DNA from 2 places in the Exiguobacterium sp. RIT452 genome. Region 1 is predicted to be linked to the other one. Evidence: riboswitches for the same ligand, from Rfam matches in the RefSeq annotation. Region 1 holds a riboswitch; the other holds the start of a gene.
The links. Region 1 has a riboswitch for S-adenosylmethionine ahead of msrA (peptide-methionine (S)-S-oxide reductase MsrA). Riboswitches for the same ligand answer to the same signal wherever they lie in the genome.

Region 1 (7,292 bases):
AATTAATTTTCTATGAGAAATGGAGTTTACATACGATGCCTCTTTCGAAAAAATGGTTCACCTCACTGGCCGCCTCCGTCATGCTGTTCAGTTCGTTTCCGGTCCAGGGACTTGCGGAAGGTGACGCCGCTCCGGCAGTCGCCGAGCAACAGACGGACGTCGCGACCGGCAAACAATTCACCCAAGCAGAAACACCGGTCTTTGAAACAACGGACAGTACGGACGCCCTTCAAACTTTACCTGCTGCGACGGAAGTCGAGACGTTCGGGACAGAAGGTCTGTTTACACGCATCCTGCTCGACGGTGTCCACCGATTCGTTAAGACCGACCAATTAGCCGCCGCTCCAACTTATTCAAAAATCGACAGCCGTTATACGAATAAATCGACACCGCTTTATACGACAGCTGCTTCAGAGACGGTGACAACCGATGCGTTGGCACTGAATACGGCAGTCGATACATACGGACAAGAAGGACTTTTTACACGCATTAAGCAAGGCACAGTGTATCAGTTCGTGTTGACGGCGGATCTCAGTGCGACTCCTGTCTATGCAACGACCGGAGGACGTTTTGTGCAACAGAAAACAGCCGTCTACCCGACAGCTGATACCAATGGAACCGCCCTTGCAGAATACGCCGTCAATCAATCCGTTGAAACATTCGGAACGTCAGGCACGTTTACCCGGATCAAGTTGAATGGTCGTTATGCTTTCATTTTGACAGCTCATCTCGGAACAACAAAAGTCACCTCGCATTCGGTGACCGGCAAAAAATACAGCCAACGACTCACGCCTGTCTATCCGACCGCTTCTGCAACCGGAAAACCGCTTGGCACACTGGCACAAAACCAACACATCGACATCTACGGTGTCTCCGGTGACTATACGCGTGTCCGGTTGAAGGATACATATGGTTTTGTCTTGACGGCACACCTTGGGGATCTTGCATTTTTTGAACAGACTGCCCGCCTGTATGTGCAAAGTCCGACGCCGGTCCGTCAAGCAGCCAGCAGTACGAGCCCGGTTCTCGCCCAACATCAGACGAATACACTGCTGACGGTCTACGGAACGAGCGGCGCTTACAGCCGGATTTTATTCCGCGGTCAGCATGCCTTCGTCTTGACGAGTGCTTTGGCACCCTTAAAAGCATACGCCAAAACGGACCGCCTGTACGTTCAGGCATCGACCCCGATTCGTCAGGCAGCCAACAGTTCCAGTCCGATTTTAAAAAATCATCAAACGAATACGTTATTGACCGTCTATGGCACAAGTGGCGCCTACAGCCGGATTCTGTTCCGCGGTCAGTATGCCTTCGTCTTGACGAGTGCCCTTGCGAAAACAAAAGTCTTCGCAAAGACCGGACTTCGGTATGCGGCTAAAAACACATCAATCTTCAAAGACACGACCGCGAAAACCGTTCTCCGCTCGATCAAACGGGCGGAACCAATCGAGATTTACGGGACAAGCGGTTCGTTCACACGGGTCAAGGTCGGTTCCGTGTACGGTTATCTCAAGACGACGGATCTCGTCACGAAAAAACCGGATTTGTATGATGTCACCGGAACCCGTTATGTGCTCGAGGATAAACTGGTTGTGCATCCAAAAGCCAGTCTGACGGGAAAAATCGGAACACTCAAAAAAAATACCGCCCTGTCGATTTACGGCAAGAGCGGCTACTACACCCGCGTCAAAGTCGGGACGACGTTTGGTTTCGTCGACTCGAGTAAACTCGGCTTAAATAAACCGACCGCGCGTCCAAAAGTCGGAACGGTCTTTTATGTACATTTTGATCAGACACCGCTGTTTTCAGCAGATGTCGCGTACAGCCGTCCTGCCGCCTATCTCACGAAAGGCACGAAGCTGATTGGTCTGAAAGCGATTGACGACGACTTCTGGCAAGTCCGGTTACCAAACGGAACGACCGGTTACGTCATCAATCCCTATATCGGGACGACGAAACCGGATATGCGTTACACCCAACAAGCGGTCAATCGGTTAAAAACGTATACCGTCAAAGCGACGACGTCTTATTTCGCAACACCGGCCAGCCCGAAAAGCACCGGTTTGATTGAACAAGGCAAACGTGTTTATCCCCGGTATCGTGTCGGAAATTTCTACGTCATTCAATCCGGCTGGTCCCCTGTCTATCTGCCGGTCAGTGCCGTCACCGTCACGAGCGACACACGGATTGCCCAGAAAAATACGTCCCGCGGTGAAAAATTGATTCAAGCAGCGGCCAAACATTTGGGAACACCGTATACGTGGGGATCGCAAACGTCAGCCAACGGCGGCTTTGACTGTTCTGGTTTAATCCATTACGCAACGAACCAAGCCGGAAAATACGGGGGACGGACAAACGTCAGCGGCTATTGGTACGGCGCCTTCTTTACGAACCGCCGGACGACAATCAGCAGTGGAAAACGCTCGGATATCGTCTTCTTCGAGAATACGTATACCGATGGTCCGTCGCATATCGGCATCATGCTCGACAATGAATATTTCATTCATGCCGGCGGCTCGCAACTGCAGATCAATTCCATCTATGAACCGCGTTGGCGCGAACATTTCCTTGGCTTTAAATCGATGTAACATCACAAACAAAAAAGAGGGTCTGACTTTAAAGTCAGCCCTCTTCGCTTATCGTTCAGAACGTCATCTCGACGTATTTCGTGACTTGACGGTCTTCGAGATACAACTCGATTTGTTCGCGGTATGCTTTATAATGGTCCGATGCGATATGCGCTTCGAGTGCAGCCTCATCTTGGTAGACTTCATAGAGCATGAACTCATGTTCATTTTCAATCGATTGATGTAACGTATAGCGTAAGCAGCCCGGCTCGTTTTGTGTGGCTTTGTAAACCGTACTTAAAATGGGAAAGACTTGATCCGCTAATCCTGCTTTGACTGTAAGAACGGCATTGACGATGATTTCACCCATGTGTTGATTCCTCCTCTGAATTGATTACCTCTACCTGTACCCGTTTTTCCTAAAGACATACCGTAAAGGATGATTTTGATGTTAGAAACCCTGTTTATCCATCTCGCACAACAAGAAGCCGAGATGATTCGTTTACGCCGCGATTTTCACCGGCATCCGGAATTGTCGTTTCAAGAAGTCCGGACACCGGCCAAAATCATCGAATATTATGAAGCACTCGGTATCCCGTATCAAAAAAATGTCGGTGGTAACGGTATCGTCGCGACATTACAAGGGGCACGTCCCGGAAAAACGATTGCTGTCCGTGCCGATTTTGATGCATTACCGCTTCAGGAAGAAACCGAACTGTCGTTTCGCTCAATCCGTCCCGGTGTGATGCATGCCTGCGGACATGATGGACACACGGCAATCGTCCTCGGACTGGCCGCCGCCTTTCAACCGTTGCAGGAGGAACTCGAGGGCACAATCCTCTTCATTCATCAACACGGTGAAGAAGTGTTTCCGGGTGGTGCCATTCAAATGATCGAAGATGGCTGCCTCGACGGAGTCGATGCGATTTTTGGTACCCACCTCGAAAACGATCTTCCGGTTGGGACGATCGGTTACCACAGCGGACATACGTTATGTGCCATCGATGAATTTGAAATCGTCGTCCACGGTCAAGGTGGTCATGCCCAAGCCCCCCACCGGACGCAGGATGCACTCGTCGCCGGCGCACAGCTCGTCTGTAATCTTCAGCATCTCGTCAGTCGACGGGTCGATCCGTTTGAGCCGGCGATTGTCGCCATCGGTTCGTTTCACGCCGGAACGGCTCCGAACATCGTAACCGGCGAGGCGCGGATTGTCGGAGAAATCCGGACGTTTAATGAACAACTCCGGCATCAGTTGCGCCAGCAGGTGGATCTGGTCGCCCGGACGACGTGTGCCGGAATTGGCGCTACGTATTCCATCGATTTCACGACCGGTTATCCGTCGCTTTGGAATCATCCGAATGAAACGAAGCTCGTTCAGGAAGCGGCCGGCTTTTTACCGGAAGGACACGTTCGTGAAGTCAAACCGATGATGGCTGCCGACGATTTCGCCTACTACCTGGAGCAGGTCCCGGGCAGTTACTTCTTTACCGGTTCTGCGAAGACGGACGGTCGAACGATTTATCCGCAACACCATCCAAAGTATGAAATCGACGAGCAGGCCTTGCTGATCGGAGCCAAAACGTTAGGGGCCACGGTTCTCCGCGCCTTACAAACATAAGGATTGACTTTCCACTTTTGTGAATGGTATTATCATCCCAACGATAACGAACTTACATCAACTTCATATAACACTTATCAAGAGTGGACCGAGAGATCTGGATCGATGACGTCCCAGCAACCTGCGTACAGCAAGGTGCTACGACCAGCAAAGCGAAAGCTTTGGTTGATAAAAAGCGGCGACTCCTTTTGCAACCAAGCAAAGGAGTCGTTTTCGTTTTCTCGCTGTCAGAAATGAGAGCATTACGGTTCAAGGAACCAAGGGAAAGGGAGAGATGACATGGAAAAAGCAACATTTGCAGGAGGATGTTTCTGGTGCATGGTGACACCATTTGAGGAACTACCGGGTATTCACAGTATCGTGTCCGGTTATACAGGAGGACATGTCGACAACCCGACATATGAGCAGGTCAAAACAGGAACGACCGGGCATTCCGAAGTCGTCGAGATTACATTTGATCCGGCACTGTTTTCGTACGAACGGTTACTCGAACTGTACTGGCCGCAGACGGATCCGACCGATGCCGGCGGACAATTCCAGGACCGTGGCACACAGTATGCACCGGCAATTTTTTATCATACGGAAGAACAACGTCTCGCAGCGATTGCGTCGCGTGACGCGTTAGCAGCAACAAACCGCTTTAAGCAACCGATTGTCACACGGATTGAACCGGCGCACGCTTTTTATCCGGCGGAAGAGTATCATCAGGACTTCCACAAAAAAAATCCGGCGCACTACAAAAAAGACCGGAAAGCGTCCGGTCGTGATGCCTTTATCGACGTCGCCTGGAAAGAAGAAGCAACGGTTTAAACAAAATGCCAAAAAGGGATTGTCATCTCAGACGGATGAGCAATCCCTTTTTTCATTTTTCCAGCCGAGATCTTGCGGTCCAACGTGACGTATCTGTTGTCGTCCACTCAGGAAATCGCTTTGACGTCCTCTGTTTGTTCCGTTTCATCCACAACTTGATACCGTTTTAAAACAAAAATTCCGGTCAGCATCACGGCGAGACCGGCTATCTGCCCAAGCGATAAATCAACCTGCGGCAGACCAAACCAACCGAAAACATCGACGCATAACGCGAAACTCAATTGTGAAATCAAGACGACCGAAATTGCGATCGAAGGACCGAGCAGTTGAATCCCTCGCATGACACAAAAAACAACCCCGACGCCGACTAATCCGCCAAACAAATACAATGGTTCAACTTCGCGGACCGCCGAGAGCGTTCCTCCTCGAAATAAGAGTAAGGCAAGCAACGAGCCGAGCAATCCGACAAGAAAGACTAACGTCGTCGTCGCCCATGCGCCGAAGGCATGACTCATCCGCGCATTCAACACGGTTTGTAAACTGATCATCATCCCGGCAACGACGGCACAAAACATTCCTAATCCCATTTGGTTTCCTCCTTTGATTCACTTCAGGCGAGCGAAAAAATCAAGACGCCGGTCAACATCAACCCGACACCGACCCATTGCCCCCGGTTGCTGCTTTTTTTGATGACACCGAACCAGCCGTTCAAATCAATGACAAAAGCACATAGAATCTGTGCGACGAGTAACAACGACATCGCCCACGTCATTCCAAGCAGTTGAATCGACGTCAGTTCCGTAACGACGACTAACACGCCGAGCAATCCGCCGCTGGCATAAATCAACGGCAACTTTCGAAAACCACCGATTTTCCGGTCACGGACAAACCCGTAAATCAACAAGCAACCCATCAAACCGACAAAGTGAACGATGGTCACGGATAACCATGGACCGACCGCGTCACCCAGCCGGGCATTAAAAATGCCTTGCAAGGCAATAAACAATCCACTGAATAAGGCAAACACGATTCCTTGCATCTTCATCCTCCTTTTTCTCCAATTATGAGTAGACCGCATTCCACCCGGCTTTGAAAAGGACAAATGTCCTAAACTGCCAAAAACACAAAAAAAGAGCAGACCAACTGGCCTCCTCCTGAAATTAATCCGTTATGCGTTTACGGAAATGGTCGAGAGATCCGTTCCTGCGCCTCGTCCATCATCCGGTCAAATAATACCTGAACGGTCGGAATATCCTCAATCAAGCCGGAAACAAGACCGGCGTTGACATATCCTGCTGTCTCGTCGCCCTCAAGTGCCCCTTTGATATGAAACGATTCGTTCGTTTTTTCTTGGAATTCAGCGAGCGACGCCGGACGTAACCCGTCCACATACGCCCCATTCAAGACACGCCGGACTTGTCCGACCTCACGCCCGATGATCCGTGTCTCGAGATCATCCGCCTGCACAAGATGATCTTTATACTGCGGGTGCACACAGGACTCTTGTGTCGCAATCAACCGGGTTCCCAGTTGAACGCCTTCCGCCCCGAGCATCCAGGCAGCTGCAAGACCACGACCGTCGCCGATTCCTCCGGCTGCAAGTACCGGAATCGTGACCTGATCGGTGATTTGCGGAATCAATGTCATCGTCGTCAGTTCGAGCGGTGAGTTGATCCCGGCCGCTTCGACTCCTTCCGCCACCAGTAAATCAATCCCGGCCCGTTCCGCTTTAACCGCCTGTTTGACGGACGCGACGACACCAATCGTCCGGATGCCTGCCTCCTGTAAACGTCCCAGAAAAGGCGCCGGGTTTCCGGCGGATAACGAGACGACCGGAATTTGTTCCTCGATTGCTAACGTGATCAAGTCTTCCGTATATGGGGAAACACGAATCGCGATGTTCAAGGCAAACGGACGTGACGTCAGGCGTCGTGTGGCTTCAATCAACCGTTTGACTTCAATGGGCGACATCGTTCCGCAGCCAATCGTGCCCAGTCCCCCTGCGTTCGAAACCGCGGCCGTCAATTCAGCATGGCTGATGTTTCCCATTCCCCCTTGAATAATCGGGATTTCAATCTGTAAGCTGGTACATACACGAGACATGGTCTCCCTCCGTTTCCGTCACTAAGAATGGTATACTATGTAAGACTGAATTTTAATTCATTTTTAGAAAAGAGGCGTTGTTTGATGAACATTCCCTACCGCGATCTGTCTCCTGCCCTTGCGGCAAACGTGTTTGTCGCTCCCGGTGCTTTTTTGATCGGTGACGTGACGATTGGAGAAGAATCGACGAT
Region 2 (7,292 bases), on a different contig from region 1:
AAAAAGCGATTGCTGCCAAGGGTGTCGAAAAGAACGAACTGAAAATCCGTTATACGGAAGTCTTTGCACAACAAGCCTTTGAAGGCGTGGAGCGGGACGCGAAGGAAACGTTATACGCGGCAGCGAGCGGCGATGAGTTACGGATGCTGCTATCGGCACTGAAAAAGTTCAGCCGGTATCAGCCGATCAACTCGATCGGCACAAAACGTCAGATTGCGAAACGTTTGATCGAAGCGAATAAATATACTGTCTAAGTCAGGTTTACCGATTCGCCTTTGCAGGGAAAATCTCTGTAAGGGCGAATTTTTTGATATTGAAGGAGGGAGCAGGCATGCGACAAGACGTAACAGAACTTCAATTTGCCGTCGATTACTATAAATCGTTGGAGCGGCTTTCGGATGAAGAATGGCGGTTGCCGCTCGCAATCGATAAATGGACGGTCCAGGAATGTGTCAGTCATCTGTTTTTATGGGATCGATATTACCTCGATCATGCGGTGTCGAAATTACCGGATGAACCGTTGACGCTTGTTGAAACCGACTACGATGAGTTCAATCGTCTGGCGGTCGAATATGCCCATCACATCGATGCACTCGCCTTGTTGAGAAAAGCGATTGCCGTGCGGCAGGAATTGATCGCGCAGCTCGATCGGTTGACGGACGAGCAATATGAGCGGACGTATGAAGGCACATTCCAGCCGAAATCGTTTGTTGCCTCCTTCATTGCACACGATCACCATCATCAAGATCAAATCGATGCAGCGCTTGCCCGCTTGAAACGGGGCTGACCAATCTGCTAGTCTGAAGACAGAGGTGAGGAAAAGATGGTAACTATGTATGGCTATCCGAAATGCAGTACGTGTGTCAAAGCAAAAAAGGCACTTGAGGCAAATGGCGTCGAGGTCGATTACAAACACATCGTCGAGGAGACACCAAGTGCCGAGACGATTCAGGAACTTCATCAAAAGAGCGGCGAGCCGTTGAAGAAGTTTTTCAACACGAGTGGTCAATCGTACCGTTCGCAAGGCATCAAGGACCGCCTGCCGAATCTGTCGGAACAGGAGCAATATGAACTGCTCGCAAGTGACGGCATGTTGCTCAAACGACCGATCGTCACAGACGGGCAAGACGTGACAATCGGGTTCAAAGAAGAACTCTATCAAGGAAAATGGTATTAAGAAGGCTAGTTCATTTGGTATACTGAATGCGTTAGTCCACTATCGAACACAGGGGGAATCGCAAATGAGTCAAGTCAAAGACAATCTACGTTATTCGGAAGAGCATGAATGGGTCGAAGTAACAGGAAACAAAGCACGAATCGGAATCACGGATTTCGCGCAACATGAACTTGGCGATATCGTCTTCGTCGAACTGCCGGAAGTCGGAGATACGATTTCGGCAAACGAGCCGTTTGGTTCAGTCGAATCCGTTAAAACGGTATCCGAATTGTACGCACCGATTTCAGGGAAAGTCGTTGCCATCAATGAATCACTGTCCGATTCCCCGGAACTCGTCAACGAATCACCATTCGAAGGTGCTTGGATGGTCGATATCGAGATCGCAGACGAAGCACAAGTCGAAGCATTGATGGACGCTGCTGCTTACAAATCGATGATCAACGAGTAATACTTAACGAAAAGATGACAAGGAAACGATTTCGTTTCCTTGTCGTCTTTTTTTCTGTATACTGGCACAAGATAAGAAAGAGGAAGGGAGAACGGGATTAATGAAGGAAGTCACAGCAGCACCAGAAAACGGTTTTTTGTATGTCTATGCACCGATGTGTGGGACGTGTGCCATCGCAAGTCGGATGCTTGAGATCGTCGAAGCGACAAAAGACGGGGAATGGATTCAACAAGCGAACGGAAACTTCATTCCGGAGTTTTTGGAACAAGCCCAAGTCATGAGTGTTCCCGCCTTGTTAAAAATCGAGGATAACCAAGTCGTATCAAGGCTTTATGCGTTTCAGTCGGTTCAGAACGTCTTTGCATTTTGTGCGGAATAAGGAGAGGAATCAAAAAAAGATTTCTCTTTACGCTAAATTGTCGGAATATTTACAATAATCCGTTGACAATGACAAATTATGAATGGTATATTCATATCAACTTCTAGAAATACTTTATAGGAAGTCTGGCAGAGATGTAAATCGGCTGTTTCTTTTCATGACAGAACCGTTCAACAAAATCCTAGGTTGTTTGTTTGTCTCCCCTTAAGTCGTCCCCCAAAGACGAAGCGGCCCAAAAAGACAATCCTGGATTGGAGCAGGTAATCTGAATGCGAGGACAGTTTGGTTTATATGTCGAAAGGGCGCCGTCCTCTGGTACGACGAACGAAGAAGTTCGTGTCAGAGCTGGGTTTTCCTTCGTAGTGTTTCTAACCACATTATTCGTGTTGCCGGTTCACCGGCAGCGCCTTTTTTTTGTTTTCGAAAGATTTTCGAGCAGTCACCTTGCCAAGCTGAATTCTCCCTGCTACAATGCGATTAAGGTAAATTACTTTAATTCATATCCGATTAGTCGGAATTAAAAAGAGATACGGAGGACGAACAGGCATGACAGTACGTTTTATGGATGTATTTACAGAGTGGGCGTCAACATACGACGACACGGTTACGGGGCACGATCCGGAGTACAAAGAAGTCTTTCGTCGTTATGAAGAAATATTAGATACAGTGGCAACAAAAGCGATCTCACCGGTCGTCGAGTTCGGGGCTGGAACAGGGAACCTGACCCAACGGTTGCTCGATCGGCATCAAGACGTTTTGGCGGTGGAACCGAGCCCGGAGATGCGGGAAATTCTCATCGATAAGATTCCAACGTTACCTGTACAGGACGGACACTTCCTGTCCTTTACGGCAGACCACGCGAAAAGTTTTGTTTCGACCTATGCGTTTCATCATCTGACGGATGAGGAAAAGGGAGAAGCAGTTGATTTGATGGCGCAGATTTTGCCGCAAGACGGAAAAATCGTCTACGCCGACACGATGTTCGTATCGGAAGAAGCGCGTCTGCAGACGATCGCTGAAGCGAAAGCACAAGGGTTCAACGGTTTGGCAGAAGACTTGGAACGTGAGTTTTATCCACTGATCCCGGTCATGGAACAAATTTTTGCGTCACGTGGATTTGACGTGACATTCACACAATACAATCACTTCGTCTGGCTCGTAGAAGCCGAGAAAATGGGGGAATAAATCATGACAATCAAAAAAATGAACGTAGAAAGCTTTAACTTGGACCATACGAAAGTCAAAGCACCATATATTCGCGTTGCCGGTTACAAAGACGGAAAAGTCGACCAAGTCGTTAAATATGACATTCGTTTCACACAACCAAACGTCGAGCAAATGCCGATGCGTGCGATGCACACACTGGAACATTTACTGGCAGAAAACATCCGCAACTATTCGGATGATGTCATCGATGTCTCGCCAATGGGTTGCCAAACAGGTTTCTACATGGCGATGATGAACTTCGATTCTGTCGAAAAAATGAGTGAACTCGTTGAGAAGACATTAAAAGACGTCTTAGCAGCAGAAGAAATTCCAGCGCAAAACGAAGTCCAATGTGGATTTGCGAGCGCACACGACCTTAAAGGAGCGAAGCACTATGCCGAGAAAATGCTTGCCGGTCGTGATGAATGGGACATCGTCTTCGGATGATCGCGAAGTCAGTCCGGGACCTCGTCGGAAATACGCCGCTTTACGAGATTACTTCATTCGATTTGCCTGCTGGTACGCGGATTTTGGCGAAGCTCGAATGGATGAACCCTGGGGGCAGCGTCAAAGACCGCCTGGGCATTCAACTCGTTGATGCAGCTATCGAACAAGGATATGTGACACGAGGCGGAACGATCATCGAACCGACTGCCGGCAACACCGGCATCGGTTTGGCGCTCGCCGCTAAAAAATATGACTTACAAGTCATCTGTGTCGTTCCTGAAAAATTCAGTCAGGAGAAACAGACGTTGATGCGGGCACTCGGCGCGACTGTCGTCAACACACCGACTGAACTCGATATGCAAGGCGCGATTGATAAAGCAAAAGAACTGGGACAAACGATTCCGAACAGCTATGTCCCGCTTCAATTCGAAAACGAAGAAAATCCGGTCACGTATCAGCGGACACTTGGTCCTGAGCTGATGGCGGAACTCGATCACATCGATTGGTTCGTCGCCGGATGCGGGTCAGGCGGAACGTTTGCAGGAACCGCTGCTTACTTGAAAGAGCGGCTTGGAACAAAAGGCGCGATCGTCGAACCGGAAGGATCCGTCCTCAACGGGGGACCAGCCGGACCGCATAAGACGGAAGGCATCGGTACGGCTAAATGGCCGAGCCTTGTTTCCCGCGATCTGGTCGATGAGATTCATACGATTTCGGACCACGACGCGTTTACGAAAGTTCATGAATTAGCGGCACGTGAAGGTCTGCTCGTCGGCAGTTCAGCCGGCGCGGCACTCGCGGCAGCACTTGATATTGCAGAACGTTTTCCCGGCAGTACCATCGTCACCGTCTTCGCCGACAGTGCCGAACGGTATTTGAGCCAACAAATCTTTGAAAAGGTGGACGAGACACATGCGTAAAAAGACAGCATTGATTCATGGAGGAACAGGCGTCGATCGAGCAACTGGTGCCGTTACACTTCCGATTTATCAAACGAGTACGTACAAACAAGAGAAAATCGGTCAATTAAAAGAAGGCTACGAATACTCGCGGACAGCCAATCCGACACGGACAAGCATCGAACGATTGATCGCGGACCTCGAAGGCGGCGCACGCGGTTTTGCCTTCGGATCAGGAATGGCTGCGATTCATGCTGTCTTTAACCTGCTTGAGTCAGGTGATCATATCGTCATGACCGATGATGTCTACGGCGGAACGTTCCGTTTGATGCAACGTGTCTTGCCGAAGTTCAACATCCAAGTGACGTTCGTCGATACGACGGATCTTGCCGCGACGGAAGCTGCGGTTCAAGACAATACGAAGATGCTGTACGTCGAAACACCGACAAACCCATTATTGAAAGTCACGGATATCGCGGCTGTCGCTGACATCGCGAAACGTAATAACTTAAAACTCGTCGTCGACAACACGTTTGCGACACCATACTTGCAACAACCACTTGCACTCGGCGCAGACATCGTCTTGCACAGTGCCACAAAATACATCGGCGGACATTCAGACGTCGTTGCCGGACTCGTCGTCGTCAACAGCGATGCACTTGGTGAAGACCTTCACTTCATTCAAAACTCGACAGGCGGTATTCTTGGACCGCAGGACAGCTTCCTGCTCGTCCGTGGTTTACGGACACTTGGTATCCGGATGGATGCAATCGAAGAAACGTCACACGATCTCGTTCAGTTCTTACAGGAACAAGATGTCGTCTCGAACATCTTCTATCCGGGACTTCCAACACATCCGGGTCATGCGACACAACAAAAACAGGCGACTGGTTTTGGCGGCATGATCAGCTTTGATGTCGGATCAGCGGAAAACGCGGAGAAACTCGTCGAAGCGACACACTTCTTCACGCTGGCTGAGAGTCTTGGAGCTGTTGAAAGCTTGATTTCTGTTCCGGCACGCATGACACATGCCTCGATTCCGGCAGAACGTCGCGCTGAGCTCGGCATCACGGATGGTCTTGTCCGGATTTCGGTTGGACTTGAGGACGCAGAAGACTTGAAAGAAGATTTAGCACGTGCTTTCAGCCTGCTTCAACCGGTTTCAGAAAAAACTGTTTGACAAGCAAAATAACCCCTGCTAATATTCAGATTATATTAAAAATAACTAAATACCGAATACTCTTATCGAGAGTGGTGGAGGGACTGGCCCGATGAAACCCGGCAACCGCGGAATTTATTCCGAAGTGGTGCTAATTCCAGCAGACGAATGTCTGCAAGATGAGAGCAAATGGTTTTGTGTACTGAAAAAGTGCGCGCGTTTGCTCTAAAACGTGCGCACTTTTTTTACGTTTAGGAGGGACAGTATTGATTCGCTTACAGGATGTAGGAAAGATTTATCGCTCGAAGCGCGGATCGGTTGAAGCCGTCGTCAATGTCGACTTAACAATCGAGCGCGGTGAAATTTTTGGAATAATCGGTTATTCGGGAGCAGGGAAGTCCACCTTGATCCGATTATTGAATATGTTAGAAGCTCCGACGAGTGGTTCGATTCAAATCGACGGAGTCGAAATGACGACGTTACGTCCAAAAGAATTACGCGGTGTTCGCAAAAACGTCTCGATGGTCTTCCAGCACTTTAACCTGCTGTGGTCACGGACGGTCGAAGAAAACATCATGTTCCCGCTCGAACTCGGTGGTTATCCGAAAGCACGCCGTAAAGAACGGGTCGCCGAGCTGATTCAACTCGTTGGACTCGACGGACGTGAAGGGGCTTACCCGTCCCAACTGTCGGGTGGGCAAAAACAACGGGTCGGGATTGCCCGGGCACTGGCGTCTAACCCGGACGTCTTATTATGTGACGAAGCGACAAGCGCGCTGGATCCGAAAACGACGGACTCGATTTTAGAGTTGCTCGTCGACATCAACAAAAAACTGAAACTGACCATCGTCTTGATCACACATGAGATGCACGTCATTCAAAAAATCTGTAACCGGGTCGCCGTCATGGAAGCCGGGAAAATCGTCGAACAAGGACCGGTCGCCGAAGTCTTCCGTCATCCGAAACAAGCGATGACAAAAGAGTTCGTGAAACAGTTAACGTCTTCATCAGAAAACGAATTGACGTTTGCGAAATTAAGGGAACGGTATCCGACCGGGAAAATCGTTCAGTTGACGTTTGTCGGTTCAACTGCCGAAAGCCCGATTCTTGCCGAAGTCATGAAAGATTCGACCTTATTATTTAATATCATTGGCGGGAACGTCGGACAGACGCAAGACGGTGCCCTTGGGACACTGTTCATTCAGTTGATCGGTGCCGAACATGAAACACAAGCGGTCATCGCCAAACTTCAAGCGAGTGACGTTGAAGTGGAGGTGGATCATCGATGAGTACATTTTTCAGTGAATTGGATTGGGAAATGGTCTGGGAAGCGACCGGCAGTACGGTTTATATGACGGCTGTTTCAGGGCTCGCGACGTTTATCCTCGGACTGGTCATCGGTCTCTTGTTATACGCGACAAACGAAGAACTGTTGTTTAAAAACCGAGCGCTGTATTCCGTACTCAGCTTTTTAGTCAATGTCTTCCGCTCGATTCCGTTCATTATCCTGTTGATTTTATTGATTCCAGTCACGTTAATCATCGTCGGATCATTTTTAGGACCGACCGCTGCGTTAC

Region 2: linked by a shared signal. The riboswitch ahead of D3D03_RS08805 (methionine ABC transporter ATP-binding protein) and the one ahead of msrA (peptide-methionine (S)-S-oxide reductase MsrA) in region 1 are both predicted to bind S-adenosylmethionine.

The regions. Positions count from the first base shown of each region.
Region 1 covers NZ_QXJB01000007.1:36,347-43,638, forward strand. Annotated here, with positions in the region: gene D3D03_RS13695 (C40 family peptidase) at 36-2,588, shown strand; gene D3D03_RS13700 (putative quinol monooxygenase) at 2,644-2,937, opposite strand; gene D3D03_RS13705 (M20 metallopeptidase family protein) at 3,016-4,188, shown strand; SAM riboswitch class I at 4,260-4,363, shown strand; gene msrA (peptide-methionine (S)-S-oxide reductase MsrA) at 4,468-4,998, shown strand; gene D3D03_RS13715 (DMT family transporter) at 5,106-5,585, opposite strand; gene D3D03_RS13720 (DMT family transporter) at 5,609-6,037, opposite strand; gene D3D03_RS13725 (NAD(P)H-dependent flavin oxidoreductase) at 6,175-7,101, opposite strand; gene D3D03_RS13730 (gamma carbonic anhydrase family protein) at 7,186-7,292, shown strand, end outside.
Region 2 covers NZ_QXJB01000002.1:661,986-669,277, reverse strand. Annotated here, with positions in the region: gene D3D03_RS08850 (acyl-CoA dehydrogenase family protein) at 1-254, shown strand, start outside; gene D3D03_RS08845 (DinB family protein) at 332-787, shown strand; gene D3D03_RS08840 (arsenate reductase family protein) at 824-1,177, shown strand; gene gcvH (glycine cleavage system protein GcvH) at 1,242-1,625, shown strand; gene D3D03_RS08830 (thioredoxin family protein) at 1,726-2,004, shown strand; gene D3D03_RS08825 (class I SAM-dependent methyltransferase) at 2,551-3,189, shown strand; gene D3D03_RS08820 (S-ribosylhomocysteine lyase) at 3,193-3,657, shown strand; gene D3D03_RS08815 (PLP-dependent cysteine synthase family protein) at 3,654-4,577, shown strand; gene D3D03_RS08810 (bifunctional cystathionine gamma-lyase/homocysteine desulfhydrase) at 4,570-5,736, shown strand; SAM riboswitch class I at 5,796-5,901, shown strand; gene D3D03_RS08805 (methionine ABC transporter ATP-binding protein) at 5,982-7,004, shown strand; gene D3D03_RS08800 (methionine ABC transporter permease) at 7,001-7,292, shown strand, end outside.